2 regions of the Achromobacter sp. 2789STDY5608615 genome follow, and region 2 is predicted to be linked to the other one. Evidence: riboswitches for the same ligand, from Rfam matches in the RefSeq annotation. Region 2 holds a riboswitch; the other holds the start of a gene.
The links. A riboswitch is a leader RNA that binds a small molecule or an ion and turns the genes downstream of it on or off. The one in region 2 is predicted to bind manganese.

Region 1: linked by a shared signal. The riboswitch ahead of mntP (manganese efflux pump MntP) and the one ahead of AOZ49_RS19865 (sodium:calcium antiporter) in region 2 are both predicted to bind manganese.

The regions. Positions count from the first base shown of each region.
Region 1 covers NZ_CYTY01000002.1:267,530-282,719, reverse strand. Annotated here, with positions in the region: gene AOZ49_RS02955 (response regulator) at 1-187, shown strand, start outside; gene AOZ49_RS02950 (sensor histidine kinase) at 184-1,449, shown strand; gene AOZ49_RS02945 (IbrB-like domain-containing protein) at 1,385-2,020, opposite strand; gene AOZ49_RS31575 (N-acetyltransferase) at 1,905-2,453, opposite strand; gene AOZ49_RS02940 (DUF3440 domain-containing protein) at 2,450-3,673, opposite strand; gene mntP (manganese efflux pump MntP) at 3,881-4,444, opposite strand; yybP-ykoY riboswitch at 4,458-4,628, opposite strand; gene AOZ49_RS02930 (tRNA-binding protein) at 4,672-5,043, opposite strand; gene AOZ49_RS02925 (PQQ-binding-like beta-propeller repeat protein) at 5,099-6,718, opposite strand; gene AOZ49_RS32305 (hypothetical protein) at 6,850-7,095, opposite strand; gene AOZ49_RS02920 (hypothetical protein) at 7,542-7,736, shown strand; gene AOZ49_RS02915 (GNAT family N-acetyltransferase) at 7,767-8,252, shown strand; gene AOZ49_RS02910 (FMN-binding negative transcriptional regulator) at 8,431-9,063, shown strand; gene AOZ49_RS02905 (MFS transporter) at 9,166-10,428, opposite strand; gene AOZ49_RS02900 (ArsR/SmtB family transcription factor) at 10,520-11,263, shown strand; gene AOZ49_RS02895 (hypothetical protein) at 11,414-12,064, shown strand; gene AOZ49_RS02890 (hypothetical protein) at 12,301-12,573, shown strand; gene AOZ49_RS02885 (hypothetical protein) at 12,656-13,423, opposite strand; gene AOZ49_RS02880 (hypothetical protein) at 13,420-13,956, opposite strand; gene AOZ49_RS02875 (KPN_02809 family neutral zinc metallopeptidase) at 14,187-15,041, opposite strand; gene AOZ49_RS02870 (L-threonylcarbamoyladenylate synthase) at 15,127-15,190, shown strand, end outside.
Region 2 covers NZ_CYTY01000023.1:57,720-72,909, forward strand. Annotated here, with positions in the region: gene AOZ49_RS19855 (TM2 domain-containing protein) at 1-360, shown strand, start outside; gene AOZ49_RS19860 (aminopeptidase P N-terminal domain-containing protein) at 419-1,762, opposite strand; yybP-ykoY riboswitch at 1,907-2,061, shown strand; gene AOZ49_RS19865 (sodium:calcium antiporter) at 2,141-3,145, shown strand; gene AOZ49_RS19870 (hypothetical protein) at 3,601-3,933, shown strand; gene mgtA (magnesium-translocating P-type ATPase) at 4,354-7,161, shown strand; gene AOZ49_RS19880 (porin) at 7,254-8,360, shown strand; gene AOZ49_RS19885 (cytochrome c oxidase assembly protein) at 8,459-9,331, shown strand; gene galU (UTP--glucose-1-phosphate uridylyltransferase GalU) at 9,405-10,256, opposite strand; gene AOZ49_RS19895 (M48 family metalloprotease) at 10,330-11,838, shown strand; gene AOZ49_RS19900 (YheT family hydrolase) at 11,861-12,961, opposite strand; gene AOZ49_RS19905 (YybH family protein) at 12,974-13,396, opposite strand; gene AOZ49_RS19910 (zinc-finger domain-containing protein) at 13,431-13,643, opposite strand; gene AOZ49_RS19915 (branched-chain amino acid transaminase) at 13,723-14,643, opposite strand; gene AOZ49_RS19920 (AzlC family ABC transporter permease) at 14,830-15,190, shown strand, end outside.

The DNA of each region.
Region 1 (15,190 bases), on a different contig from region 2:
CCTGCTGCAGCATCCCGGGCAGATCCTCACCATGGACCAGCTGCGCGACAGCCTGTATGGCTTTGACGACCGGGTCGAGAGCAACGCGGTCAACGTGCACATCCACAAGCTGCGCCGCAAGCTGGGCGCCGACCTGATCGAGACGGTGCGCGGCTGGGGCTACCGCCTGGGGATGCCGGCGCCATGAGCCTGCGCGCCCGCCTGTTGCTGCTGCTGGGCGCGGTCTGGCTGGTGTTCGGCGGCGCCGTCACGCTGTGGGCGTTCCAGCATGCCAGCGCCGAGCTGGACGCGGCCCTGGATTCGCGGCTGGCGGCATCGGCGGTGATGGTGGCGCGGCTGATGACGCAATGGCCGCGCGCGCCGCGGGAAGACGCCGTGGAGATGGCGGCCGCGGTCGGCCTGCCGTTGTGCGATGGCCTGGCTTGCGAAGTCAGCGGACCTGCCGGCGACGCGCCGGCGCGGGCGCGGGCGCCGGGCGGGCCGGCGCTGGATGGCGCGCCGCTGGGGTTCGGCCTGCTCGCGCACGCTGGCGGCCCGTGGCGCACCTACGCCATCGAACGCGACGGGGTGCGCATCGCCACGGCCGGCCGCATGGACATCCGCGCGGCCTTGCACCGGCAGATGGCCTGGATGGCGCTGCTGCCCGGCGTGGCCGGCCTGCTGGTGGGGGTCGGGCTGCTGTGGTTCGGCGTCGGCCAGGGCCTGGCGCGCCTGTCGCGGCGCATGGCGGACATGCTGCTGCGCGAACGGCATTTCTCGGACCACGCGGCGCACGAGATGCGTTCGCCGGTGACGGCCATCAAGGCGCACCTGCAGGTGCTGGAACGCTTGCCGGCGACCGTCGGGGACGCGGCCAGCCGCCAGGCGGTGGCCCATGCGCTGCAGGGCACCGCGCGGCTGGAGCGCCTGATCGAGCAACTGCTGATGCTGGCGCGCGCCGACGATGACGGCGCCGACGCGGCCTGCGACGCGCTCGCGGTGCTGGCGCGGGTGGCCAGCCGCAAGCCCGCGCGGGTGCGCTGGCACCTGCCCGCCGGCCAGCCCTGGGCGGCGCTGCCGGATGCGCTGCTGGATTGCGCGGTGCGCAATCTGGTGGACAACGCGCTCAAGTATTCGCCGGCGCAGGCCGAGGTCGAGGTCCGCGTCTCGGTCGTGGCGGCCGACCTGGTGGTGACGGTGCGCGACCGCGGGCCGGGGCTGACCCCGGCGCAATGCGCGCAGGCGGTGGAACCTTTCTGGCGCGGCGGGCGCCAGGGCGAGGGCGCGGGGCTGGGGCTGTCGATCGTGGCCGCCATCGCGCGACGCCACGGCGGCACGCTGGCGCTGGAGTCGGCGCCGGGCGCGGGCCTGCGCTGCCGCCTGAGCGTGCCGCTGGCCGCCGGCGTCAGTCCCAGGAGCGCGAATAGCGATGATCGAGAAACAGCTCGGGCAGGCCCGACACCTGTTTGAAGCGCAGGACCTCGTCGTCGTCCATGCCGAGCTGGCGGGCGATGTCGGCCTCGTTCCAGCCGGCACGGAGCAGGCGCACGACGATGTCGGTCATGGGCATCACGCCGTGCACGCCGCGGGCGCGGTTGTGGCGGATGGTGGCGGCGATGCGGTCGGCGGCGCCGGCGCGCCCGGGGCGGATCGCCACGATGGGCAGATAGCCCTGCAGGCGCTGGCGGATGGGGCCCTTCTTCTTGCCCACGCGCTGGCGGTGGAAGCCGTCGACGACGACGTAGCGGTCGGGGCCGGCCTGGTGCGCGACGATCGGCTGGGTGTAGCCGTCGGCCTCGATCGACAGCTCCAGCAGCCGCATTTCCGGCGGCGCGACGCTGTTGGGGTTGTAGTCGTTGGCTTCGACGGCTTCGCCGGGGATCCATTGCACGCAGTCGACCGGCTCGGCGGCGAAGGGGCTGTGTTCATGCAGGCACAGGCGGATCCGGTTGATGGCTTCGATCCGTTGCCGGATCGGCAGGCTGTCCAGTTCGTTGAACAGCATCCTGGCCCGGTTCTCCAGGCTGTCGAGAAGTGGCATGCGCATTCCTTTTCAAGGTGGTCCAGTTGCCGCGGCTGGTGTGGGGCTGGAAGCCGTATGGTTGCAGCAGCGCGGCGCTGAGCCAGGGCACGCGCAGGGTGCAGGGCTGGTCTAGGTCGTCGATGTAGTCGAGCACGCGCTGGCGCAGCGCCCGGAACAGGCCGAGCTGGCGCGCTTCGGGGCGGATGTAGCCGTCGCGGATGCGCACCGTGCCGCTTTGCAGTTCGATGCTGATGAAGCCGAGCACGCGCGCATGGTTATGCCGCCGGACGATGAACCAGCGGTGCCGGGGACTGTCGTTCAGGGGATAACCGCCGCAGTCGCGGCGCACCGTGGCGCTGGCGAAGAACCGGCCCATCTGCGCGAAGAAGGCGGGCTCGTCGTCGTATGAGCGCAGCAGCAGGAAATCGTAGTGCTTCAGGGGATGCGTCATGGCGCGGAGCGGTGCGGGTCGGGAAGCAGGCTGTCGATGTCGCGGCGCGCCGGGCCGAAGGACAGCGAGCGCGCCATGTCCTGCTTGAGCAGCGACAGGCCGATGCGGCGCCAGGAGGGCTGCACCTTGCGATTCTCGAGGTCGGGGATGCCGGCGTCGGGCCACATCGCCAGCGGATGGCCGCGCTGTTCCCACCAGGCGATGAAGACGTCGATGCGCCGCGTGTACACCTGGCGCAGCGCAACGGGCATGCTGTCGAGCAGGAACTGGCTGTACTGGCGCCAGGTGTCGAAGGTGGGCGGCAGGCCCAGCCCGCCGCGATAGCCGAGGAAGCGCTGGCGGCAATAGCGCGCCGCGTAGTTGGCGCCCTGTACGCGCTTGACCGTGCGGAACCAGGTGGCGGGTTCGAGCTTGTGGAACAGGTCCAGCCCCTTGCGCTGGTCGTCGCCGTAGGGCTGGCAGATGCGCATCTGCGAATACGGCACGCCGGCGCGCAGCATCTGGTCGTAGAGGCGGTTGTAGGCGTGGCCGTTTTCGCCGGTGTAGCGCCACAGGTCTTCGAACTTCCAGTCGTAGATCGGGAAGAAGGTGACGGCGTTGTCGCGCTGCTTGTCGCGGGTGCTCCAGGCCAGCGGCTTGTGCGCGCCGGGCGGCGTCCAGGCGCATTTCTTGGTGCGGCGCTTGACGGCGAGATAGCGGTTGAGCGATTCGTCGGAACGGATTCCGACCAGGAACGCGGTGGTCGCGTCGCGCGCCAGCCATTGGTTGAATTCGGGCACGAATTCCTCGAATTCCATGCGATGGCGGTAGAACGGGAAATAGCCGGGATCGCTGATGACGGACGGATGCCGCGGCAGCGGCCGGATCCAGTCGGCCTCGCGGCCGGGCTCCCAGGCGCACCAGTAGGGTTCGCGCAGGCTCGAGGCGTTGCGCAGGTTGATCGGCAGGCAGATCCACCAGGGGTGGACGTCGGCGCGATCGAACATGGCGGTGACGTGGTCGATGGTGGCCTGGTATTGGCCTTCGAGGTCGATGAAGACCGCGTGCACCGGGCCGCGCCGCATTTCGCGCGCGACCTCGAGCGCCAGGTGCAGGGTGACGGAGCTGTCCTTGCCGCCGGAGAACGCCACGCAGACCCGCTCGAAGTGCTGGAACACCAGCCGGATGCGGGCCTTCGCGGCTTCGTGGACGTCGAGGTCGCGGTAGTGTTTCAAGGCCATGGGGAGAGCATCCTGTTCGCGTCGTTCCCGGCCCGGCGCGCGGGCGGGAGCTGCGGCGCGCCGATGCGCCCGGGCAGGGGCGGATCATGCATATGCGCTGCAACAAGCGTGTCAGGATAGCCCGATCCCACGGCGCGATCGGGGTCATTCCGTCCGCTATTTTCCGAGGGATCGGCGCGTCCGCCACGCGTGTGGCGGGCGCGCGTCTTACGCCTTCAAGTGCTCGTACAGGATGGTGGCGCCGATGCCGATCAGCGCCAGGCCGCCCAGCACCTCGGCGCGCTTGCCGGCGACGTTGCCGACCAGCCGGCCGATCATGACGCCCAGGGTCACCATCAGCATGGTCGCCAGGCCGATGGCCAGCGCGGTGACGGCGATGTTGTTGTCGATGAAGGCCAGGCTGACGCCGACGGCCATGGCGTCGATGCTGGTGGCGAAGCCGGTGGCGGCCAGCAGCCAGAACGAATGACGGCCGACCGGCGCGGCTTCTTCGTGGTCGGCGCCCAGGCCGTTGCGGATCATCATCGCGCCCAGGATACAGAGCATGCCGAAGGCGATCCAATGGTCCCAGTCCTGCACGAAGCGGGCGGCCATGGAGCCGAGCGCCCAGCCGATCACGGGCGTGATGGCTTCGATCACGCCGAAGATCACGCCGGTGCGCAGCGCTTCGGACAGCCGTGGCTTGTGCAGGGCGGCGCCTTTGCCGACCGCCGCGGCGAAGGCGTCGGTGGACATGGCGAAGGCCAGGATGAGGGTGGAAAGGGCGTTCATGCGGGAGAGGCTCCGACCGGGCGAAACACACAGACTTTCCATATCGCCCGGTCAGAAGCTATGGAAAAGTCCGTGGTCTCGCCAAACCGTGTCGGTTGCCGGCGCCATGGCCAGAAGGGCCAAGAGTGTTGACGCGGGCGCTTCCGGACGGGGCCGGAAGAGGCTACTCCCCAGGGAGGCTTGCAGTGTAGCAAAGGGCGCGGGGCGCCGGGGCGAAATTTTCAGGTTCAGGTCAGCCGGGCGCCGTTGGGCACGTCCAGCTCGGGCGTGACCAGCACGGTCTGGTCGGCGGCGTCGGCCAGCCCCAGCACCAGCACTTCGGAGCGCACCGGGCCGACCTGGCGCGGCGGGAAGTTGACGATGCCGAGCACGCGCTTGCCCGGCAGTTGTTCGAGCGTGTAGCGGCCGGTGATCTGCGCCGAGCTTTTCTTGACGCCGACGCCGGCGCCGAAATCAATGGTCAGCTTGTAGGCCGGCTTGCGCGCCTCGGGAAATGGATCGGCGGCGATGATGGTGCCGACGCGGATGTCGACCTTCATGAAGTCGTCGAAGCTGACGGTGGGGGCGGGCGGGGTGGCGGGGTCCTGGGTGTAGTGCATGGGCGTGGGGGATCGGTTCAAGGGGGGGCGGGCGGCGATGCCCGCGATGGCCCCATCATGCCAGATCGATGCCGCCGCGGGTCGGGCGCAGGGCGGCCAGCGCGGCCAGCTCGACCCGCGCGATGCGGCCGTCGATGGCGCCGACGGCCAGTCTGCCGCCGCGCGCGGCGAGGGCGTAGAGCACGGTGGCGATGCCGCCGATGCGGACCCGGGACGCCAGCAGCAGGTCGCCGCTGTCCGCGTCGATCAGCATCAGGGTGCCGTCGAGGAAGGCCGCCAGCACCAGGCCGTCGGCCACGACGATGGCGCTGGCCGAGGCCGGGGTGGCATGGCGCCAGCGTTCCTGGCCGCGCGCCAGCGACTTGCGGTAGATGAAGCCGCGATAGGCGTTGCCGACCGTGGGCGAGTAGTGCTTGCCGGCGATCACCAGGCCGGCGCCGAGCGCGTCATCGACGTAGGCGCCGCGGCATTCCATGGCGTGGCTGGCGGGCGTGCCGTCCGGCTTGAGCAATGGCCACAGGCGTTCGAGGCGACCATCGGCGTGGACCCGGCACAGGTGCTTGCCTTCGTGCGAATCGGGCGGCGTGCCCTGCACCGTGAACAGATCGGGCGCGCCGTTGATGCCGATGTAGTGGTTGAAGCAGTCGTAGTGGCCGAGATCGAGGCGCCGCGCGTCGGTCAGGGTGGCATCGAGCAGGACGTCGCCGGCGCCGCGGCGGCGCGCATCGATGCGGTCGCGGCGGCCGAGCAGGCGGCCGTCGGCGCTGGCGCAGAAGGTGTATTGGCCATCCTCGTCGCGCAGCGTCGTCAGCTCGCCGTCGCGCAGCGCGTACAAGCGCGAGTCGCGGCGGAAGCGGTCGGCGGGATCGGGCGGGGCGATCGCGTGCACGACGAGCGGCGTGGTGCGCAGGATCTCGGCGCCGCGGCCGCCGCCGTCGTGACGCGCGAGCAACGCGCCGTCGGCGCGGTAGCGCTCGAGCAGGCAGCCGTCGTGGACCGCGGCGAGCGTGTCGGCGTCGAGCCACGCCAGGTCCCAGATGGCGCCGCGCAGGCCCAGGTCGGGCAGGTCCAGCCATTGCGCCAGGCGCGAGGCCGGGTCGCCGTCATCGCGTGGCATGGCCGGGTCGAGGACGGCGGCGGCGGGGTCCAGGTCCGGCGTGACGGGCGCGGCGTCGGCCTCGGCCCATACCGGCAGCAGCGTTTCGAAAGCGGGCGGGACGTCGCCGTCCTGCTCGTCCCACGATTCATCCCAGGGGCGCACCCAGGCTTGGATGCGGCCGTCGTCGAGGTAGCGGCAACGCACCACTTCGGGCACGTTGAGGAAGGGGCGGCGGCTGGCGCCGCTTTGCCAATTCCAGGCGATCAGTTCGCCCTCGAACAGATAGCCGCCGTCGTAGCTGCCCGCGCCGATGGCGATGACGGGCTGGTCCGGATGGAAGGCGACGTCGTTGATTGGCAGGCGCGCCGCGTCGCAGGCCGCGAACGGCACGGGATCGCCGCGGCGGTAGAGGCCGACGCGGTAGCGCAGCGCGGCGCCGCCATAGGCGGCGCGCGCAGGCGGATTGATCAGGAGGGGAAAGGCGGAGGCCACGGCGACGATGTCGCCGGCCGGGTGGAAGAACACGCCGGTGATCCGGCCGGCGCCCCGCAGCGCCGGATTCATGAACGCGTTCATGATTGATGCGGCCGGCGTCCCGGGGCGCGCGGCGGATTCAGGCCTCGCGGGCCGCGCACCGGCCGCGCGAAGGCGGCGGGGATCGGCGCGGTGGCGGGCGGGCGCATGGGTGGACGGCCGTCAATGACGCGTCATGATTTGGCGGCGGCGGCCGTGGTGGCGCTTTTCTTGCCGCGCGGCTTGGCCGCGGGCGTTTCGCTCACCGGCGGCGTGTCGAACTCCTGTTTGTTTCGTTCGCCCCGCGGGGTGTTTTCCGGATGGGGTTTGGGAAAGGCCCAGGGTTTCGTTTTCTGATCCATTGCTTGTACTCCTTGCACAGGCGGAACAGTAGCATTTGCCGTGGCCGTGAGTAAGTGAGGGTTGACGTCAATATTCATCACATCGTGATATGAGGAAAGCGGAGGGCGCGGCGCCGCGGGTGCGGTGCGGCGGGCGATGGCGCGGCGGGCCGGCTACCCTACGACCACCGCGGCGGCGCAGCGTTCATTTCTGGAGGCGTTGTGTCTGGATTTCGCCGCATGAGCGCATTGCGTGAATGGCCCGTGCGAGCCGCGGCGTCATGGCGGCGCTGGCGGGAAGCCGCGTCCGCGGCATCCATGCAAGGGACCGCCGCGGCGCCTGCCGCGATGCTGGTCCCGGTTGCATCCGATCATTTTACCTTGGCCGCGCGGCGCCCTGGCCTGGCGGGCGAACAGCGCGCTCGATGCGGCGCAAAGTCGCCATCCGGCGCGGGGTCGGACTCATCCATTTGCGTCGCTGAAAGCAGTAGTCGCGGCCGGCGCGGGCGGGACTACGATGGGGCCGTGCACATAGGGAGGGAACTATGGACACGACCAAGGAATGGTACGCCGCCGTCAAGGAATGGCAGCGCGCGCGCGACGAATTGACCGCGGCCGTCGCCGCGATCAAATGGCCCGATCCGACGGCGGCCTGCCTGGCCACTTACGACCGCGCCTATGCGCATGAAACGGCCGCGCGCGAGCGCATGAACCAGGCCTACGAACGCGTCCGACGATAGGGCGCGCGCGCGGTTGCTACACTGCCGCGCATGACGCAAACCCGGACTTCCCTGACGATCCGACCGGCGCGCCCCGACGATGTGGCGGCGCTGGAGGACATATTGACGCAAACCTATGAAGGCACCTGGCGGCCGCAGATGACGCCGCAGAAGTACCAGCACTTCCTGGATAGCGGCAAGATCCCGCAATACGTCGCCGAGCGCGGCGCGCGCTTCCAGGTGTGCGAGGCCGGCGGCCGCGTGGCGGGCATGGTGGACTGGGAGAAGAACTTCATCTGGGCCCTGCACGTGCATCCGGCGTTGCAGCGGCGCGGGGTCGGCGCGGCGCTGCTGGCGCTGGCCGAGGATGGCATGCGCGCCGCCGGCTTCGGCGAGGCGCGGCTGGAGACCGACACCTTCAATACGCAGAGCCGCGCGTTCTACGCCAAGCATGGCTATGCCGAGGTCGACACCTATCCCGACGAGGAATGGGACAGCGGTTTCACGACGGTGCTGCTGGTGAAAGCGCTGGCGTGATCCGGCGGGCGGTGGCGGGATGCGCGGGTGCGATCCGTTGATGTGATCGGCTGCCGGCGGCGCCGTTGCCGGGGAGCCACGCGCATTGTGGCTCCATGAATTGAGGGTTATATGGCTCTGGCAATGGAGCCAGCGCGGCGCTATGGTGTGTGTTTCCCTTTCCCGCGCCTATTCCGCCATGTACCTGCCGTCCGCCTTCCGTGAAGATTCCCTCGAGGTCCAGCACGATTTCATCCGCGCGCATCCCCTGGGGGTGCTGATGACCAGCGGGGAGGGCGGGCTGATGGCCAACCACATTCCCTGTCTGCTGTATCCGGAAGGGCCGCACGGGGTGCTGCGGCTGCACATGGCGCGCGCCAATCCGCAATGGAAGGAACTGGCCGCCGGCGGCGACTGCCTGCTGGTGTTCCATGGCGCGCAGGCCTACATCACGCCGTCCTGGTACGCCACCAAGGCCGAGACGCACAAGGTCGTGCCGACCTGGAATTTCGTCGCCGTGCATGTGTGGGGCACGCCGACGGTGCACGACGATCCCGTCTGGGTGCGCGCGCAGATCGGCGCGCTGACCGAAGCGCAGGAAAAGGCGCGGGTGCAGCCCTGGCGCGTCGAGGATGCGCCCGAGGATTTCATCGCGGCGCAGATGCGCGCCATCGTCGGCGTCGAAATCGCGATCACGCGCATCGAGGGCAAATGGAAGGTCAGCCAGAACCGCACCGTGGCCGACCGCCAGGGCGTGGCGGCGGGGCTGGCCGATGAACAGGGCGACGCCGTGATGGCCGGACTGGTGGCGCGTCGCGGCGGGCTGGCGTGACCGGCGGGCGCTGCATTGCGGCGGATGAAGCATGGCGGTTGCACGCCACGGCTGGAATCACACGGGTTGACCGACACCGATCGAGGCCTGCAGGCGGCCCGATCAGGCCGCGCTAGCCGCCTGCAGGCGCCGCTGGCGCGCGGCGCCGCGGCCCCACGCCAGGCAGGCGATGGCCGCCGCCTGCAGCGCCGCCGCCACCGCGAGGAACCAGAACAGCGGATGCTGCTCCTGGCCGGACAGCGTGCGCAGCACGCCGAACACGGCGGGCGCGAAGGCATAGGCGCCCTGCGACATGGCCACGATCAGCGGCACCACCCGCGCCGCGTCCTCGCGCGCGAATTCGGCCTGCGCGATCAAGGGCGGCAGCGAGGTGGCGTTGCCGATGCCGGCGCCGAACAGCAGCACGCCCGCCCACACCGCCCAGGCATGGTCCACCGCCAGCATCAGCACCAGCGAGCCGGCGATCTGCGCGCCATAGGACAGGCAGGCGATCAGGCGGCGGTCGGCCGAGGCCGGCATCAGCCAGCCCACCAGGCTGCGGCCGGCGATGGCGCTGGCGGTGGCCAGGCCCATCGCGATGCCGGCGGTCTGCGCGCCCAATAGCGGCGCCAGCAGCGACAGCAGGTGCGCGATCAGGCCGATCTGCGCGAACAGCCCCAGCGCCATGCCGGCGCCCAGCGACAGGAAGGCGCGGTCGCGCCACAGGCGCGGCACGCGCGCCAGCGCGGCGGCGGCGGCCTGCGCCGGCGCGTCCGGCGGCACGCCGTCGGGATGCTGGCCGAGCTGTTGCGGCGTGACGGCGAACACCTTGCGCGCCAGCACCGCGATCACCAGCACCATCGCCGCGCCGACCCACCAGGCCGCCTGCGCGAAGCCGTAGCCCGCGATCAGGAACACCCACAGCGGCGAGAACACCACGCCGCCGATGCTGGCGCCGTTGTAGGCCATGCCCAGCGCGGCCGGCCGGCGCTTGACGAACCAGGGCGAGATCAGCGCGTTGACCGCCGCCGCGCCCAGCGTGACCCAGCCCATGCCGGAGAACAGCGCGGCCGCGTACAGCTGCCATGGCGCGGCCGCGCGGGCCCATCCCGACACGCCCAGCGCCAGCGCGATGGCGCCGGCCAGGGTGACCGCCGGCACGCCCCAGCGCCGGTACAGGCGCGGCAGGTTGGCCACGATCAGCGTGCCGCACAGGAAGTGCAGGGTGACCGCGGCCGACACCAGCGCCACGCTCCAGCCGGTGCGCTGCACCACCGCGTGCAGGAACACGGGCGGGCCATAGAAGCCGACGCCCCAGCCGAAGATGGCCAGCACGAAGGTGGCGTAAAGGACTTTCCGGCCGAAAAAACGCAGTGGGGTGTGCATGGCAAGCGGCTGGCGATGGCGCCGGCTGTTTTGTTGGGATGACTCGCAGTATGCTTGGCCCTGTAGACAACACTTTGGCCGGGACCGAATCATGGAATCCGAGTTCGCCGATATCAACCTGTCGGCCGTTGCCGGCGCGATCGCCGATCCGGCGCGGGCGCGCATGCTGTGCGTGCTGCTGGACGGCCGCGCCCGCACCGCCACCGAACTGGCCGCGGCCGCCGAGATCGGCGCCTCCACCGCCAGCAGCCATTTCCAGCGCCTGCGCGAGCAGGGGCTGGTGGAGCAGGCGGCGCAGGGCAAGCACCGCTATTACCGGCTGGCCAATGCCGAAGTCGCGCGCGCGCTGGAGGCGCTGCTGGTGGTGGCGGGCGCCGAGCGCACGCCGTTCAAGCCCAACACGCCGTCGGCGCTGCGCGAGGCGCGCACCTGCTACGACCACATGGCTGGCACGCTGGCCGTGCGCATCCACGACGCGATGCTGGCGCGCCAGTGGCTGGCGGCCGATGGCCGCGACTACGCGCTGACGCCGCTGGGCGAGGCCTCGCTGGCGCAGGTCGGGGTCGACGTGGCGCAGGCGCGCCAGCGCCGCCGCCGCTTCGCCTGCCCGTGCCTGGACTGGAGCGAGCGCCGCTCGCATCTGGGCGGCGCGCTCGGCGCCGCGTTGCTGGAGGCGCTGCTCGCGCGCGGCTGGATCGACAAGGACCTGGATTCGCGCGCGCTGTCGGTCACACGCAAGGGCGCGCGCCAGTTTCCGGCGTTCTTCGGCATGCCCGACGAGGCCTCCGGCGATAGCGCGGACTGGCGCCGTAGCGGCGGCCACGCCGCGGCCTAGCCCGTCATGAAATCGCTTTGCCGCGGACGAGAGGCCGCGGCGGTTTCCGCACGACCCCATCGACATCACGCGTCGCCCCTTGGCCGGCAGGCCGGGGCGGCGCACGCACCGCTTTTTTCATCGGGCATTTGCCCTGCACAGGAGGTGGCCTTGCCTACGCTGGCCCTGCACGCTTTCCGCCGCACTCTGCCAATCGCGACGGAACTGCGCATCGACGTCAACCATGCTCCGCATGAAGTGGAGACGGAACTCGATGCCATCCACGACCGCATGAATCGTCCTTCGGACCGCTTGTATGGATTGCCGGAGGTTCAAACCGACATCCCTGGCATGGTGCTTCGCTACCGCGAAGCCGATGGCGAGTATTACGTGTATGTGGTGGACGCGCGGCGCGGCCGGCTGGCGGGCTATACGGTGTTCAACCGGCTGATCGAGGTGGGGCGGCGCGCCGATCCCTACGTGCGCGCGCCGCACTCGAAGTACGCCGCGCCCTACCAGGGCATGGGGCTGGCCACCGCGGTCTATCGCTGGGGGCTGGAGGCCGGCCTGTGCATCATGAGCGGCGCGCGCCAGTCGGCCGGCGCCCATCGCCTGTGGCTGGGGCTGGCCCGCGACTACGAGCTGGGCTACGTCGACCTGCGGCGCAAGCGCCTGACCTATCTGGGCGCCACGGTGACGCCGCCGGTGCTGGGCGACCTGCATACCCGCATGTTCCTGCTGGGACGGGGCTGGACCCGGCCCGACTACCTGCGGGCGACCGGCATGCAGGCGCCCGAAAGTGCGCTTTCGCAACAGTCATAGGGGAAATCCCCGGGACGGATCAGCGCGGCGGCGGCCAGATGACAGTGTCATCGAGTGTCATCTGGCTGTCAGCCGCGCACCGCCTGCCTGTCCGGCCTGTACCCCGCGTCCGGCGGAAACGGGGACGCAATTCGTGCATTGCAACAATGTTTCTATCGAATGCCGAGGTTACAAAACTTATCCGAACTGTCATGAACAGCCGGGGTATGCTGGTCCGCAGAAAGAGGGCATCCGAAGTGCATCAGAACAACTTGATCTACAAGGGATACCGGCTGACGGCCAAGGTGTCCCGGGGCGCGGGCGAAGAGGTTCAGACGCTGCCCAGCGGCCCCGTTTTCATCGCATCGATCATGGTGGTCCAGGCGGGCGCCGTGCTGGAAGGCGGCGACGAATACCCCGTGCCACGCTTTGCCGAAGGCGGCTTCGTCTACAGCCCGCGCGAGGCGGTGCATGCCGCCATCCTGCACGGGCGCGAGATCGTCGACGGCCTGACCCACGTGCCATCCTGACGCCTGACGGCGAGGGAATTTCCACGGCGCCCCTGCCGCGGCGCGCCGGTCGCCATGATGCGCCGCCCGGCGGCGGCCGTATTCACTCGGCCGCGAACACGGCCTTCCAGTCGCGCGTCTTGGCCAGCGTCAGCACGCTGGCCGACTGTTCCAGGATGGCCACGGCCTTCTTGAGTTCCTCGGCCGACGCGCCGTCTTCCAGGATCACCATGCGCGAGTTGCGCGCATCGGCCATTTTCACGTCCGACATCTTGCCGTGGGTCTGGTAGACCTGGGTCCAGTCCATTTTCTTGCCGGCCTTGAGCGCGATCGGTTCGATGTACGTCAGCGCGGTGCTGCCGGCGGCGCGCACGCCGAAGGCGAAGTCGGCGGTGTGGCCGCTGCTGCCCTTGGCGCGCGCGCCCTTGACCATGCGGTTGGGACCGACGCCGGCCGCCAGCGCCCGGCCCACCTGGGCGCGAAAACGCAGCTGGCTGAAGCGCGGCATCCACTTGGCGCACTGGAACGACAGCGCCATGGCCAGCTTGACCGCGTCCCACAGGGCTTCCTGCAATTGCTCGTTGGGGCCCGTGGCGACGATGGCGCCCGACTTGTCGAAGTGCGCCAGGCTCACGCCCGGCGTTTCATTGAGGATGTCGATGCGCTTGGGCGCCAGCTCGATGCCGTAGCTGGAGGCATGCATCGACGTCTCACAGGCGTCGGTGAGATAGAACGTGGCGTCGTCCGGGTAGGCGATGAAGAACGCGGCGTGCTGGCCGTCCAGGCCCAGCGTCATCGGCGAGATGGCGCGGATGGCGTGTTCGCCCGCCGGCAGGACGGTCCAGCCGGAGGCTTCCAGGAAATTGCTCATAGGATCAGTTCGATTTGACGGCCCTTGAGGGGATGCGCGAAACCGCCGGTCAGGGCCAGGTTGGCCCTCGGCAGGAAATACTGCATCAGCTCGGCGACCGTGTGCAGGGCGGGCACGATGGGCTCGGCATAGCCTTCGCCTTCGTCCACCCAGATGTGTTCATGGCTGCGGTCCGCCAGCGGTTTGCGGTACTGCGGCCGGCCTTCGCCCACCAGGCTGGTGTGGAACGAGTCGTCGGTATCGACGCCGAACACGCGGTGCGGGCCGACGAACAGGCTGGCGCAGAAGGCCTCGGCCAGGAAGATGGTGGCCTGGCCGTGCACCACGGTGCGGGCGCCGCGGTAGATGGCGCGGAAGATGGCGTCGTCGCGCACCTCGCCCTTGACGCGGCACGGGCTGGCGAACTCCATCCATTGGATGCTGGTGGCGGCCGGCTTCGGGATCCAGGTGATCTGCTTGACCGTTTCCTTGGGCTCCGCAAGGATCTCTTGCACCTCATCAACGGTGATTAACGGTTCGAACTTGTTGGCCATGGAACGGATCTAGTAACTGGAAATGCGCCGTGCCACCCCTGTCGCCGCGGCAGGGCGCGCGGGGCGGGAGCACGCTTTTCCCGTCGGGCCGGCCAACGGGAAAAGCCCCCTCGCTGGGGAGCTCTGGCCCGCGCAGCGGGAGTGCGCGGGGGCGTAATCTTACAAGATGAAGACGGTCTCGGCTTTTGGCTGTATGGATATACAGCGGTCATCGCGTCGCGGCCAGCGTCCTACAGCAAGCTGGCGGCGAAAGTATCGCATTGCTTGAGATCGCCGCTGTCCAGGCCGCGCTTGAACCAGCGCACGCGCTGCGCCGACGAGCCGTGGGTGAAGGCGTCGGGCACCACGTAGCCCTGGCTCTGCTTCTGCAGCCGGTCGTCGCCGATGGCGGTGGCGGCGGCCAGCGCTTCCTCGACGTCGCCGCTTTCGAGGATGTTGCGGGCGGCGTTGGCGCGCTGCGCCCACAGGCCGGCGAAGCAGTCGGCCTGCAGTTCCATGCGCACCGACAGCGCGTTGGCCTGCGACGGGTTGCGCCGGCGCAGGTTGTCGACCTGATCGGAGATGCCCAGCAGGTGCTGGACGTGGTGGCCGACCTCGTGCGCGATGACGTAGGCCTGGGCGAAATCGCCGGGGGCCTTGAAGCGGTTCTGCAGTTCGTCGAAGAACGCCAGGTCGATGTAGACCTTGCTGTCGCCGGGACAGTAGAACGGCCCCATCGCCGCCTGGCCGGTGCCGCAGGCGGTGGGCGTGGCGCCGCGGAACAGCACCAGCTTGGGCGGCACGTACGGGCGGTTCAGGTCTTTCTGGAAGATGGCGCTCCAGGTGTCCTCGGTCTCGCCCAGCACCTTGGAGACGAAGCGCGCCTGCGGGTCGTTGGCGGGCGGGCGGCTGGCGGGAGCCTGCTGTTGCTGCGTGGCGGGGCCCTCGGCCATCTGCAGCACCACGCTGGGGTCGACGCCGAAATACATGGCCACCAGGGCCAGCACGATGGTGCCGATGCCGATGGTGCCTCGGCCGCCGATGCGCGGACCGCTGGCGCGGCGGTCTTCCACGTTGTCGCTTTCGCGGGAATCGTCCAGGCGCATACTGTGTCTCCGGGCGGCTGGCGCCGCCATGTGTTGCGTCGGCCGCGGTTGACGATGCGGCCTTCAAGAGTGTTAGGATAATCCCATGGCCCTTCATTTAGATATCCACCCCGCGAATCCCCAACCGCGCCTGCTCAAGCAGGCCGCCC
Region 2 (15,190 bases):
GCGCACTGGTGGTACCTGGGCCGGCGCCATGCCTGGCTGGTGACGGCGCTGGCGCTGCTCAGCCTGTTCTGCGCGTTCCGCTACTACCCGGTCTGGTACGACAACCCGGCCTTCTTCCTGCTGTTCATCCCGATGATCGACGGCTTCATCGAGAGCGCGGTGTTCTCACTGATGCCGGACGAGAAGTTCGACCGCCTCTACAACCCCGGGCTGCCGCCGTCCCCGAAGACAGGATGGGGGCCGGTGCTGGTGGCCATCATGGCCTGCCTGGTGGGCGCCACCGTGTCGATGTTCGCGATCGCGATGGTGGTGGTCTACGTGTGGGTGGCGATGGGCTGGCTGGACGGCCTGACGCTGTAGGCCGGGGCCGCCATCACGGGCGCGGCCGGCGCCATGCCGGCCCGCGCGCGCCGCCCGCTCATTCGCGCATCAGCGCCTCGATCTCGCCGGCCTGCACCGGCACGCCGCGGGTGATCAGCTCGCAGCCCTCGTCCGTCACCAGCGCGTCGTCCTCGGTGCGGATGCCGATGTTCCAGTAGGCCTCGGGCACGTCGTCGGCCGGACGCACATAGATGCCCGGCTCGATCGTCAGCATCATGCCGCTCTCCAGCTTGCGCCACGGACGTTCCGCGCCGGGCGTGCCGCCCGGCTGGCGATAGTCGCCCACGTCGTGCACGTCCAGGCCCAGCCAGTGGCCGGTGCGGTGCATGTAGAAGCGGCTGTAGTCGCCCGACTCGATCACGCCATCCAGCGACCCCTTCAGCAGTTTCAGGTCCAGCATGCCCTGCGCCAGCACCCGCACCGCGGCCTCGTGGCCGTCGTTCCAGCCGCGTCCGGGCGCGGTCGCCTGGGCCGCGGCCTCCTGCGCCGCCACCGTCAGGTCGTACAGCGCGCGCTGCGGACCGCTGTAGCGGCCGTTGACCGGGAAAGTGCGGGTGATGTCGCTGGCGTAGCTGTCGACTTCGCAGCCCGCGTCGATCAGCACCAGGTCGCCGTCGCGCAGCACCGCCTCGCCGGCCGGGTAGTGCAGCACGCAGGCATTGGCGCCGGCCGCGACGATGCTGTTGTAGGCCACCGCCTGCGCGCCATGGCGACGGAATTCATACAGCAGTTCCGCTTCCAGTTCGTATTCGCGCATGCCGGCGCGCGCCGCCCGCATGGCGCGCGCATGGGCGCCGGCGGAGATCTTGGCCGCGCGCCGCATCGCGGCGATCTCGCTGGCGTCCTTGATCAAGCGCATCTCGGCCAGGATCGGCCGGATGTCCTGTTGCCGCATGGGCGGCTGATGGCCGCCGCGGCTGGCCTCGCGCGCCGCCGCCAGCCAGCGGTGCAGGCGGCCGTCGGTGCGCTTGTCGCCGGCCAGCGGCGCGTACAGGGTCGGCTGGTCCAGCAGCAGCTGGGGCGCCAGTTCATCGAGCGCGTCCAGCGCATGCGCGTCGTCGAAGCCGAAATGCTCGGCCGCGGCTTCCGGGCCGAAGCGGCGGCCCTCCCAGATCTCGTGCTCGATATGGCGCGGGCGGCAGAACAGCAGCGCGCGGTCGGTGGCGCCTGCGATCAGCACCAGCCAGGCGCCGGGCTCGGTGAAGCCGGTCAGGTAGAAGAAGTCGCTGTCGTGCCGGTAGGGATATTCGGCGTCGCGGTTGCGGATGGCCTCGGGCGCGGTGGCCAGGATGGCGATGCCGCCCCCGTCGGCGCGCATCCGCTCCATCAGGCGCTGGCGCCGGGCGGCGAAGGGGGCGATATCGACGGGAGGCAGGCTCATGAGGGGCAGGGGGGCGCGCGGCCCGGCGGGAAGCTGAGATGCCGTTTACTTTACTCGCCGTGCCGCAGATGCGACAGTCCGCGCCCATTTCCCCGCCGCGGGCGCGGATTCATTGGACTGTCATGGACGCGCTGCTACAATCGCCGCACTGTCATTGGGGAGTAGCCATCCTTTGTCCCCAAAGGAGTTAGCGTCAACAGACTTGGTGGTTCGGTACCGCGTAGCGGTCGCCAGAACTCCATGGCGCTAACGGTCTCCATGTCGCGGCCCGCCCGCGCATGGATCAGCCAGGCGAGACCTTTGGCCGCGTTGCGTTCACCCTAGCCGGGCGAGCCGCAGCGTCGCGCCAATTGGTTTCTGCTCGTCCGGCTCGTCTATATGTTGCTCACCCTGTTCCTGTTTTTCCTGTCCGCGGCAGTGATCTATCTCGCCTGCGAATTCTTCGTCAATGGCGTCGAATGGGTCGGACATCGCTTCCAGCTTGGCGCCACCGCGACCGGCACCGTGCTGGCCGCGTTCGGCACCGCCTTGCCGGAGAGCGCCGTGACCTTCATGGCCGTGGTGTTCGGCGAAACCCCCGAGCAGAAGGACATCGGCGTCGGCGCCGCCATGGGCGGCCCGCTGGTGCTGGCGACGCTGGCCTATGCCGTGGTCGGCCTGGCCCTGTGGCGCGCACGCCGCGGCCAACCCGCGCAGGCCAACTGTATCAACGCGGACCAGCGCCGGCTGGCCCGCGACCAGGCCTGGTTCATGGGCATCTTCGTCTTCAAGGTCGGGCTGGGCCTGCTGGCCTTCGCCTGGAAGCCCTGGCTGGGCATCCTGTTCCTGGCCACCTATGGCCTGTACATCAAGCGCGAGCTGAGCAACGATGAGGAATGCATCGACTGCGAAGACCTCGAGCCGCTCAAGCTGCGGCCGCGCGACGACAATCCGTCGATGTTCTGGGCCGCGACCCAGACGCTGCTGGCCCTGGTCGTGATCGCCGGCGCCTCGCACGTCTTCGTCAACCAGATCGAGGTGCTGGGCATCGCCATGGGCGCTTCGCCGCACGTGGCCGCGCTGCTGCTGGCGCCCGTCGCCACCGAACTGCCCGAGATCATGAACGCCCTGATCTGGGTGCGCCAGGGCAAGGAACGCCTGGCGCTGGCCAACATCTCCGGCGCCATGATGATCCAGGCCACCATCCCCAGCGCGCTCGGCATCTTCCTGACGCCCTGGCTGCTCGACGGTCCGCTGCTGGCCGCCGGCCTGTTCACCATGCTGTCGATCGGCCTGCTGTGGCTGCGCTTCCGCCGCGCCGGCATGAGCGTGCCGGCGCTGTCCGCGGTGGGCGGTTTCTATGCCTTGTTCGCGGCCTACCTGGGCTGGCATTTCTACGCCTGACGGACGCGGCTTGGGTTGGAAGGCGCGGGGTGGAACGGCCCCGCGCCTTTTTTGCACAAAAGCGGCCTTTTCTGCCCATAAACCTTGTCCATCAGTGGAAACCCGCGTAAAATTCCGCCCGTTATCCATCCCAGGAGCAGTCTTCGTGAATACCGATTCCGGCGAAAGTAGTCGATCTTGCATCGACGTCGCTGTTTGACAGGACCACGCAGAACTCCGTCTGCCGCAGCCTGTTGAACAGGTTGCGGTTGTATCCCAAGCCCCGGGCTTCTTTCCGGGCGGCAGTGCAGGCCCACGGCTTGCCGGGATTCTCCCCAACGTAAACCGCCAGAACCGCCGCTAGTCGCAGCGCCCGCGTTCGTGCACGCCTTTTTCGTGCCCGCCCGCCATGCGCCGTGTGCCTGCGTGCGCGCGTATGCGCGAAAGCCGCTCCCCATTACGCAATGGAGGCCGCTATGCGTTTCTTCGACTTGTTCCTGCGCCGCGCCGGCGTAGACCGCCCCACCGCCATGGGCCGCCGCCGCGGCACCTCGCGCCTGACGGTCATCTGCCCGCGCGACGAACTGGGCGCCCTGCGCAAGCAGATCTGCCTGGACTTCAGCGCGGCCGGACTCGACGTGTCGCAAGTGCAGATCGACCAGGGCCGCGACCCCAACATGGCGTCGGCCTGCATCACCGTGAACTGCCCGCCCGAGCTGCGCGGCGAACTGATGTCGCAAGCCCGCCGGCTGAGCGCCAACCCCGCTGTGCGCCACGTGCATTTCGGCGCGCAACCGCTGGCGGCCTGACGCCGCCGCCCGCCACCCCAGGAGAGACCATGCCCAGTGCCTTAGACCCCGAGCCTCGATTGCGCCTTGTGCGCGGCGCCGGCCTGCCTGTCTGACCCGTCCTCTCCCTTGCGAGCCGACTGGCCGGATAGTCACCCGGTCCGTACGGAATCCGCAGCCCTGAACCCCCGGCCAGGCCCGCTCGACGCGCGCCGGTTCCGCCGGCCCCGGTTCTTCCGCTAGTTTCCCGTTCCGCCTTCCGCACCCGGCGCGCCTCGACGCGATCCGGACACCGGCAACATCGCCCCGGTGCCTGCGCACGCCTGTACGTGGCGGAAACGGCCTGCCCTGAGCAGGCCGCGGCCCCGTGCTGCCCGCGCAAAGGCATGGCGGCGGCCAGCCCGTGTCTTCCAGAACAACACCAATAACGGGAACACTCCGATGTTCAAATTCCTGAAGACCTTCTTTTCCTCCGCGGCCGGGCTGCGGCGATCGGGGCGCCACTTCCGGCGTTCCCCCATGCTGGAGCAGGGCGGCGGGCAGCTTGCCGCTTCCGCCGACTCCTCCGATGCCGCGCGCCGCGCCAACCGCCGCATGCTCGATGTGGCGCGCATGGATTTCGACGCGCTGTTCTCGATGTTCCGCAGCGGCCGTGGCGGCCTGTCCGAAGCCCAGGCCGATGAGGCCCGCGCCCGCTACGGCGCCAACGAAGTCGATCACGAAAAGCCGCTGACCTGGTACGCCCACCTGTGGCAGTCGTTCCGCAATCCCTTCAACCTGCTGCTGACCGGCCTGGCCTCGCTGTCGTGGGTGACGGACGTGTACATGGCCGAGCCCGACGACCAGTCCTGGAAGGGCGTCATCATCATCGGCTCGATGGTGGTGATTTCGACGCTGCTGCGCTTCGTGCAGGAGCGGCGTTCCAATCGCGCCGCCGAGGCCCTGAAGGCCATGGTGCAGAACACCGCCACGGTGCTGCGCAGCGACGCCGCCGGCATGGCTGAGGGCGACGCGCGGCGCTTCTTCGGCGCCACGCTGCACGCCTCGGGCTCGCGCCAGATCGAGGTGCCGCTGGCCGAACTGGTGCCGGGCGACGTGGTGCTGCTGTCCGCGGGCGACATGATCCCCGCCGACTGCCGCATCCTGGGCGCCAAGGACCTGTTCGTGGCCCAGGCGGCCCTGACCGGCGAATCGCTGCCGGTCGAGAAATACGCCATGCAGCGCGTCGAGACCGCCAACGCGCTGGAGCTCGAGAACATGGCCTTCATGGGCACCAACGTGGTCAGCGGCTCCGGCACCGCCCTGGTGGTGGCGACCGGCTCCGGCACCTACTTCGGCCAGCTGGCCGGGCGCGTGACCCAGACCTCGCGCATGCCGACGCAGTTCCAGCAGGGCATCAACCGGGTCAGCTGGGTGCTGATCCGCTTCATGCTGGTGATGGCGCCCATCGTGCTGCTGATCAACGGCTTCACCAAGGGCGACTGGCTCGAGGCGCTGCTGTTCGCGCTGGCGATCGCCGTCGGCCTGACGCCGGAAATGCTGCCGATGATCGTCACGGCCACGCTGGCCAAGGGCGCGGTGCGGATGTCGCGCCGCAAGGTGGTGGTCAAGCGGCTGGACGCGATTCAGAACCTGGGCGCCATGAACGTGCTGTGCACCGACAAGACCGGCACGCTGACGCAGGACCGCATCGTGCTCGAGCGTCATACCGACGTGTACGGCGCCACCAGCGACGACGTGCTGGCCTATGCCTACCTCAACAGTTACTACCAGACCGGCCTGAAGAATCTGCTCGACGTGGCCGTGCTGCGCCATGCCGAAGTGGAGCGCAAGCTGGACCTGGCCGCGCGCTACCGCAAGATCGACGAGATCCCGTTCGACTTCTCGCGCCGCCGCATGTCGGTGGTCGTCAGCGAAACCGAGAACGGCCGCGAGCATCATGAACTGATCTGCAAGGGCGCGCTGGAGGAAATGCTCTCCGTGTGCACCCGCCTGCGGGTCGGCAAGGACGTGCATCCGCTGACGGACGCGCGCCGCGCCGACATCCGCCGCGTGACCGCCGACCTGAATCGTGACGGGCTGCGCGTGATCGCCGTGGGCGTGCGCGAACTGCCGCCCACCCAGCAGGCCTATGGCGTGGCCGACGAGGCCGAGCTGGTGCTGGTCGGTTACATCGCCTTCCTCGATCCTCCCAAGGAGTCCACCGGCCCGGCGCTGGCCGCGTTGCGCGCTTCCGGCATCGAGGTCAAGGTGCTGACGGGCGACGTCGAACTGGTGACGCAGAAGGTCTGCCGCGAAGTCGGCTTCGAGGTGCGCAAGGTCTACCTGGGCGCCGACATCGAGGCCATGGACGACGGCCGGCTGGCCGTGGCGGTGCGCGAGGCCAATGTGTTCGCGCGCCTGACGCCGGCGCACAAGGAGCGCATCGTCCGCATGCTGCGGGCCCAGGGCAACACCGTGGGCTTCATGGGGGACGGCATCAACGACGCGCCGGCCCTGCGCGCCGCCGACGTCGGCATTTCGGTGGACTCGGCGGTGGATATCTCGAAGGAAGCCGCCGACATCATCCTGCTGGAAAAGAGCCTGATGGTGCTGGAGGACGGCGTGATCGAAGGCCGCAAGACCTTCTGCAACATGCTCAAGTACCTGAAGATGACCGCCAGCTCCAATTTCGGTAACGTCTTCTCGGTGCTGGTGGCCAGCGCGTTCCTGCCGTTCCTGCCGATGCTGCCGATCCACCTGCTGCTGCAGAACTTGATGTACGACATCTCGCAGACCGCCATTCCCTTCGACAATGTCGACGAGGAACTGCTGAAAAAACCGCAGCAATGGGACCCCGCAGGACTAGGTCGATTCATGGTGTTCTTCGGCCCGATCAGCTCCATCTTCGACATCACCACCTACGCGCTCATGTGGTACGTATTCCAGGCCAATGCGCCCGAGCACCAGACGTTGTTCCAATCCGGCTGGTTCGTCGAAGGGCTGTTGTCGCAGACGCTCATCGTGCATATGATCCGCACACGCAAGATCCCGTTCCTGCAAAGCCGCGCCGCGTGGCCGTTGATGCTGATGACGGTCATGGTGGTCGGACTGGGGTTGTTCCTGCCGTTCTCGCCGCTGGCCGAGTACTTCCAGCTGCAGGCGCTGCCGTGGAGCTATTTCCCCTGGCTGGTCGGCATCCTGCTGAGCTACTGCGTGCTGACCCAATTGCTCAAGGGCATCTGGGTGCGTCGCTATGGCTGGCAATAGTCACTATTGATACACCTGGCGGCGGGCAGGCGCCCGCCGCGGATTCAATACCTCCGGTGGTGGCGGCGCCACCCCGGATTCTGGAGAGAAGCATGAAAATCTCGACTGTTGCCACGACGCTCATGGCGGGCGCCGCCTGGCTTCCGCTGGCGGCCAATGCGGCCGGTGATGGCCCGGGCATCCAACTCTACGGCGTGGTCGATGCGGGCATCGCCACCACCCATACCTCCGGGCAGGGCACCCACAATGGCGTCCTCAACGGCGGCTTGACCGACTCCCTGTGGGGCCTGCGTGGTTCCGAGGACCTGGGCGACGGCTGGAGCACCCGCTTCCAGCTCGAAAGCGGCTTCGACCCGTCCACCGGCAAGCGCGCCGACGACGACCGCATGTTCAACTACGGCGCCTGGGTCGGACTGGCCCATGACAGCTACGGCGACCTGCGCCTGGGGCGCCAGTACACCGTCGGCAAGACCTACGGCAACGCGCTGGAGCTGGCCTCCTGGAAGGAAATGGGCATGGGCGCCACCTTCAAGGCCTCGGACAACTACCAGTTCAGCAACCTGGTCAACTACTACACGCCCACCTGGCAGGGTTTCCAGGCGGGCATCGGCTATTCGTTCGACGCCGACGACAGCAACCGCTTCAAGACCGCGGCCAACAACCGCGCCCTCAGCCTGGGCCTGAAATACGAGGAAGGCCCCTTGCTGGCGGTCGCCACCTGGGACCAGCTGCGCCTGGCCGAGCCGATCCAGGGCAGCAGCGGCCGGCCGCAGGCGGTGCAACTGGGCGCTTCCTATGACTTCGAGGTGTTCAAGGTGTCGGCGGGATGGTCGCGCCAGCGCAACGGCTACGTTGGCCTGGACGGCGGCGATCCGGACAACCTGGGCCGGAACCTGGGGCCGGCGGCCTTCGCGCGCGGCGGCACCGTCGACGCCTGGCTGCTGGGCGCCAGCGTGCCGGTCGGCCACGGCGCCGTGGTGGTGCAGTGGTCGCTGGCGCGTCCCGACTGGAAATGGGAGGACGGTTCGAGCGCGCGCAATGCGCAATTGGTGACATTGGGGTATACGTATGACCTGTCGCCGCGCACCACGCTCTATGCGTTCGCCGGCTACACGTCCAATTACACCCTGGACAACCAGTTCGACCCTGGCCATTCCCACACGTCGCGCTTCGGTACGGGTATTTCGCACCGGTTCTGAGCCGTACGGGGGACGGCCGGGTCTACTACAATCGACCCGGCTGCGTGTTCCGGCCCGCTCAGGCCCGGGCACGCCACGCCCCCGTCGGCATTTTCCGGATGACCCGCATGGACAGTCTCGAATGGCTCATACCCTGGGAGTTCTCTCCCACGCTGGTGGCCTCCTTCCTGGTGGCCATCGTGCTGTTCGTGCGCGGCCAGCGCGTGCATCACGTCACGGGCGCGCGCCGCGCGCTGTTCTGGCTGGGCATGGTGCTGCTGTACCTGTCCATGCACACGCGCCTGGACTACTACGCCGAGCGCATGTTCTTCATCCACCGCATCCAGCACCTGGTGCTGCATCACCTTGGCCCGCTGCTGGTGATGGCGGCCTTTCCCGGGCAGGTCATGCGCGCCGGGCTGCCGATGTCGTGGCGCATCCGGCTGCGTGACTTCCTGCGCACCGGCGCCGGCCGCGCCACCGTGGCGGTGCTGACCAACAAGATCTTCGTGCCGACCCTGTTCGTGTTCCTGGTGCTGGTCTGGCTGATTCCGTCGGTGCAGTTCTATTCCATGCTCGACTGGCGGCTGTACCGCGTGATGAACTGGTCGGTGGTGATCAGCGGCTTCATGTACTGGAACCTGATCCTGGACCGCCGGCCCGCGCCGCCGGCCGCGATGACGCCGGGCGGCCGGGTGATCTCGCCGATCCTGACCATGCTGCCGCAGATGGTGGCGGGGGCGGTCATCGCTTTCACCGAAAGCGACATCTATCCCCTGTTCGAGCTGTGCGGCCGCGCCATCGCCATGTCCGCGCAGACCGACCAGACCATCGGCGGCCTGACCATGTGGATCCCGGCCGCGCTGGTCGAGGTGATCGGCCTGATGGTGGCCCTGGGCACGTTGATGCGGCTGTCCGCCAAGGGGCGCCTGCGCAAGGCCGACCGCGATGCCATGGCGCGGGCCCGCGGCCGCCGCGCGGCCTCCGCCTAGACGCCCGCCCAAAAGTCCGCGAGCGCCACAGGGGCGCTCGCTTCCGATGCTGCGGGAGGGGGCGCCAGCCGCCTTATTGCGGCAGCAGGCCGTGGTACTTCCGGCCCAGCGCCACCGTCGCCTCGAACATCCCGGCCTTGTTGCCACAGTCGTAGCGCGTGCCTTCGTAGCGGTGGGCGTACACCGCGCGCTCGCGCATCAGCGAGGCGATGCCGTCGGTCAGCTGGATTTCGTTGCCCGCGCCGCGCTTGGTCGAGCGCAGGTGGTCGAAGATCGCCGCTTCGAGCACGTAGCGTCCGACCACCGCCAGCGTCGAGGGCGCGTCCGCCGGATCGGGCTTTTCCACGATGTGGGTCACGCGCTCGGTGCGGCCGTCGGCGTGGCTGTCGTCCGCCTGGGCGGCGACGATGCCGTACTTGCGCGTGTCTTCGCGCGGCACGTCCTGCACGCCCAGCACGCTGGCGCTGCGGGCCACGGCCACGTCCACCAGCTGCTTGATGGACGGCGTGTCGGCGTCGATCAGGTCGTCGGCCAGCAGCACGGCGAAGGGCTCATCGCCCACGGCCGGGGCGGCCGACAGCACGGCATGGCCCAGGCCCAGCGGGGCCGACTGGCGGATATAGAGGCAATTGACGTGGGCAGGTAGAATGCCCCGCACCATTGCCAGAAGCTCATGCTTGCCCTTGCTTTCGAGATCGGATTCGAGCTCGGGAGCGGAATCGAAATGGTCTTCGATGGCGCGCTTGTTGCGGCCGGTAACGAAAATCAGGTCGGTGATGCCGGCGGCGACGGCTTCTTCAACGGCGTACTGGATCAGCGGTTTGTCGACGACGGGCAGCATTTCCTTGGGCATCGCCTTGGTGGCGGGCAGGAAGCGCGTACCCATGCCCGCGACAGGAAAAACGGCTTTACGGACGGGGCGCATTGAAACCTCATAAGGGGCAATCGGTGAAACATTTTAAGCGCATCGCTATCATAGGTTCATGAATCGCAGAAAAATGCCATCCATTTGCTCGATTGCGCAGCGGGGCGCGGTCGTCGGACTCTGTGTCGCGCTGGTCGCGCCGGCCCTGCCGGTCACGGCCTGGGCCCAACCCGTGGGGCTGCCGTCGATGGGCGCCGCTTCCTCGGCGGAGCTCTCGCCCATGCTGGAGCGCAGCCTGGGCGAGGCGATCATGTCGCAGGGCCGCCGCGACCCCACCTATGTCGATGATCCCGAACTCAGCCAGTACCTCACCACCATGGGGCGCAAGCTGGCGGCCTTCGCGCCCGGCGCGGTGCCCGAGGTCGAGATGTTCGGCGTGCGCGATCCCGAGATCAACGCCTTCGCCATGCCGGGCGGTTTCATCGGCGTCAATACCGGGCTGATCGTCTCCTCCGGTAGCGAGTCGGAACTGGCGGCGGTGCTGGCGCACGAAATCGGCCACGTGGTCCAGCGCCACATCGCGCGCGGCATGACGCAGCAGAGCCAGAACAGCATGGTCATGCTGGCGAGCCTGGCGGGCGCGCTGCTGGCGGCGCTGGCCGGCGGCGGCGGCAACCTGGCGATGGGCGTGGCCGCGTTTGGCCAGGCCGCCGCCATCAACCGCCAGCTGGGCTTTTCGCGCGATGCCGAACGCGAGGCCGACCGGGCCGGCTTCACCATGCTGACCAAGGCCGGCTACGACGCCCAGGGCATGGCGCAGATGTTCTCGCGCCTGATGAATGCCTCGCGCCTGAACGAAGGAGCGGGCGGCGGCTCCTGGGCCAGCACCCACCCGTTGTCGATCGAACGCATGTCCGACGTGCAGAACCGCGTGCGCTCGCTGCCGCCGTCGCGTCACGTCGACAGCGACGACTTCTGGTACGTGCGCGCCAAGATGCGCGTGGTGCAGGGCCGTGACGCGGTCAGCCTGCGTTCGGCCACGCAGCAGCTGCAGGACGAGGCCCAGGCCCTGTCCGGCGTGCGCCGCTCCGCCGCCTATTACGGGTTGGCGTTGCAGGCGTTCCAGCGCAACAACCTGGACGAGGCCGAACGGCAATTGGGCCTGGCCGCCGCCGACGGGCGCGATTCGGCGCAGATGGCCAAGCTGGCCGTCGACATCGCCCTGGCGCGCAAGGACAACCGGCGCGCGCTGGAGTTGGCGCAGGCCGCCACCAAGCGCTGGCCGGAGCAGCGGGCGCTGGGCATCGCCTACGCCGCGGCCTTGCAGAGCAACGGCCGCCACGCCGAGGCCCAGGACTACCTGCGGGGCAGGATCAAGCAGTGGGGCAGCGACGAGCCCAGCCTCTACCAGATGCTGGCGCACAGCGAAGAACGCACCGGCAAGCCGGTGCAGGCGCGCCGCGACCTGGCGCGCTATTACGTCCTGACCGGCGCCTTCGCGGCGGCGGAATCGCAGCTGCAGCAGGCGCGCGGCATGTCGAGCGATTTCTACGAGCAATCGCAGATCGACGTGCAGATCAAGGAAGTCAAGGACAAGCTGGCCGAGGAACGCCAGCTGCTGGAACGCTTCAAGTCGGGCTGACGCCGCGGGCGCCGCCCGGCGCCTACAGCCCGGTCTCGAAGAAGCGGCCCAGCCGTTGCGGCAGCCAGCCCAGGTGGGCCGGAAAGGCGCCGGTCGGAAAGCCCGCATGGCCGCCATCGGTGGGCTGGTGCAGCAGGATGGTGGGCGAGCACTCGTCCGGCTTGGGCAGCGCGCTGGCCGGGATGAACGGATCGTTCAGCGCGTTCAGCACCAGCGTCGGCACCGAGATGCGCGGCAGCCACGGCTTGCTGGACGCCCGCGTCCAGTAGTCGAGCGCATTGCGGAATCCATGCATCGGCGCGGTGTAGGCGTCGTCGAAGTCGCGCAGGTCGCGCGCGTGGGCGATGCGCATCACGTCGATGGCGCCGGGGTAGCGGTGGGCCTTCTCCAGCACCTTGTGCTTGAGGGTCTTGAGGAAGTGGCCCGTGTACACCTTGCGGTTGAAGAACCCGGTGGACAACGTCTTGCCGCAGGCCACGAGGTCCAGCGGCACCGAGACGCCCGCGCAGGCCGTCAGCCAGCCGGTGTCTTCCTGGTGCTCGCCCAGGTATTTCAGCAGTGCATTGCCGCCCAGCGACACGCCCACGGCGTGCCAGCGCGCGTGTGGAATGCGGTTGCGCACCGTGTTGAGCAGGAATCCGACCTCGGCCGAATCGCCCGAGTAATAGGCCCGCGCCAGGCGGTTGGGCACGCCGGAGCAGCCGCGGAAGTGCGCGATGACCACGATCCAGCCGCGCGCCCGGAAATGATGCGCGATGGATTGCGCGTAGCGGCTGGTGCTGCCGCCCTCCAGGCCGTGGAACAGCAGCAGCGCCGGCGTGTCGGCGGTCTGCGGCAGCGACTTCCAGTCGGCGTCGGTCATCCAGCGCGCGGCGGCGGTCTTGCCGTTGGCCACGGGCTGCTGGCCGCTCACGGGCGCGCCGTCGGCCGCCTTGTGCGGGAACAGCCCCGGCCCGGTCCAGTCGAAATCGACGAAATCGGTATCGGGCGTCTCGACCCGGTCGCGCACGAAGGCGATGCGGTGGTACTGCGCGAACAGCGCGGCGTACACCGTCTGGGCATCGCCTCCGGGCAGCCAGGAGGGAACAGGGCAGGGCGTTGTGTCGAAACGTGCAGCAGCCAAAGTCGACCCGGATCAGTGCAGCATGTCGGGCACGTCGTGCAAGTCGAGCACCCCGGCTTCGGTGGGCGCCGACGAGGCGTGATGCATGACCATGCGCCAGCCCGTGGGACCCTTGTGATAGATGTTGGTGGCGTAGCAGTTGGCGAACTGCGTGCCTTCCCGCGTGCGCACCGCGACCTGCTCGACCAGCACGTGCACCGCGCACATCATGCTCAGCATGACCAGCGGGCGCAATGGCCGGATGTGCAGCGGTCCGTTCGCCAGCACGTGCTGCCAGGACTCGTGCACGGCCGAGTGGCCGACGATGCGCAGGCCTCCCGGGTGGATGCAGACGACTTCCTCGTCGTCCGCCCACACTTGCATCAGGCGGACGGTGTCCCCCTGCTCAAGGGCTTCGTAGAACGCGTGTTCTGCTTCTTCGGGCGTGGCGAACATGATGGCGGGACGGATGGCTGTTGGGCGGCGGGTCTCAGTGGTGACCGTGCAGCACGGTGCCGGGCTTGAGCTTGTACTCGGCGCCGCAGTAGGCGCAGCGCGCCGAGCCGTTGCGGGCGACGTCCAGGAAGACGCGCGGGTGCATGCTCCACAGCGGGGCCTTGGGACCCGGACAGAACACGGGCAGGTCTTCGGCGCCGACTTCGATGACTTCGTGGGGGGCGGCGGCCGGGGCAGCGGCGGTCATGGAATTTCCTGAATAAAAAATACCGGTAAATCGGTAGGTTGGGGCAGTAATGCCGCCCTGCCGGGCAGGGCGGCGTGGATCAGACTTTGCTCAGCCAGTGATGGTACTTCGGGTTGCGGCCATTCACCATGTCAAAAAACGCTTTCTGCAGCTTCTCGGTGATGGGGCCGCGGCGGCCCGAGCCGATCTGGCGGTTGTCGACCTCGCGGATCGGCGTGACTTCGGCGGCGGTGCCGGTGAAGAAGGCCTCGTCGGCGATGTAGACGTCGTCGCGGGTCAGCCGCTTGGTCACCACGCGCAGGCCGAAATCGGCCGCCAGGGCGTGGATGGTCGAGCGGGTGATGCCGGTCAGGGCGGAGGCGATCTCGGGTTCGCACAGCACGCCGTCCTTGACCAGGAATAGGTTCTCGCCGGAGCCTTCGGCCACGAACCCCTCGGTGTCCAGCAGCAGGGCCTCGTCGTAGCCGTCCTGCAGGGCCTCGGTGTTGGCCAGGATCGAGTTGGCGTAGGTGGTGGCGACCTTGGCGCGCGGCATGGTCACGTTGACGTGCTGGCGGGCGAACGACGACACCTTGACCCGGATGCCCTGCGACAAGGCTTCTTCGCCCAAATAGGCGCCCCAGGGCCAGGCGGCGATCGCCACGTGCACCTTGGCGCCCTTGGGCGACACGCCCATCTTTTCGGGGCCGTAGAACACCAGCGGGCGCAGGTAGCCGGATTCGAGCTGGTTCTCGCGCACCACCATCCGCTGGGCTTCGTTGATCGTGTCGCGATCGAACGGCATGGGGATCTGGTAGATGTGCGCCGAATTGAACAGGCGGTTGGTGTGGTCTTCGAGGCGGAAGATGGCGGTGCCGATCTCGGAGCGATAGGCGCGCACGCCCTCGAATACCGACAGGCCATAGTGCAGGGAGTGCGTCAGCACGTGCGTGGTCGCGTCGCGCCAGGGCACGAGCTTGCCGTCATACCAGATGAAGCCATCGCGGTCAGCCATCGACATGGTTTGCTCCCTCACTAAACCTGAGGGCCGTATTGTATCAAGCGACGAGGTTACAATAGCGCTCCATTCGTGCACCGGCGCGGTGCCTGCTGGCGTCCGCGGGCCCGGCAGGCTAGCAGCTTGTCGTGCGGTTCCTTCCCCACAGAGTGTCCATGTCGTTCTGTCTGAATCCCCAGGGGCTCGCCGTTGTCCTCTGAGTCAGCGTTTCCCGAAACCGAAGACCCCCGGGAGGTCCGCCAGGAGCGCGTCGCCGCCTTCCGCGCCGGCGTGCATGCCATCGTGCCGGCCCTGATCGCCACCGCGACCTGGGGGCTGGTGACCGGCGTGGCCATGGTCAAGTCGGGCCTGACCGAATCCATGGCGCTGGCCATGACCCTGCTGCTGTACGCCGGATCGGCCCAGCTCACGTCCCTGCCGCTGATCGCCACCGGCGCGCCGCTGTGGTTGATCTTCGCCGCCGGCTGCGTGGTCAACCTGCGCTTCCTGATCTTCGGCGCGGCGTTGCAACCCTATTTCCGCCACCTGTCCTGGCCCAAGCGCCTGGGCC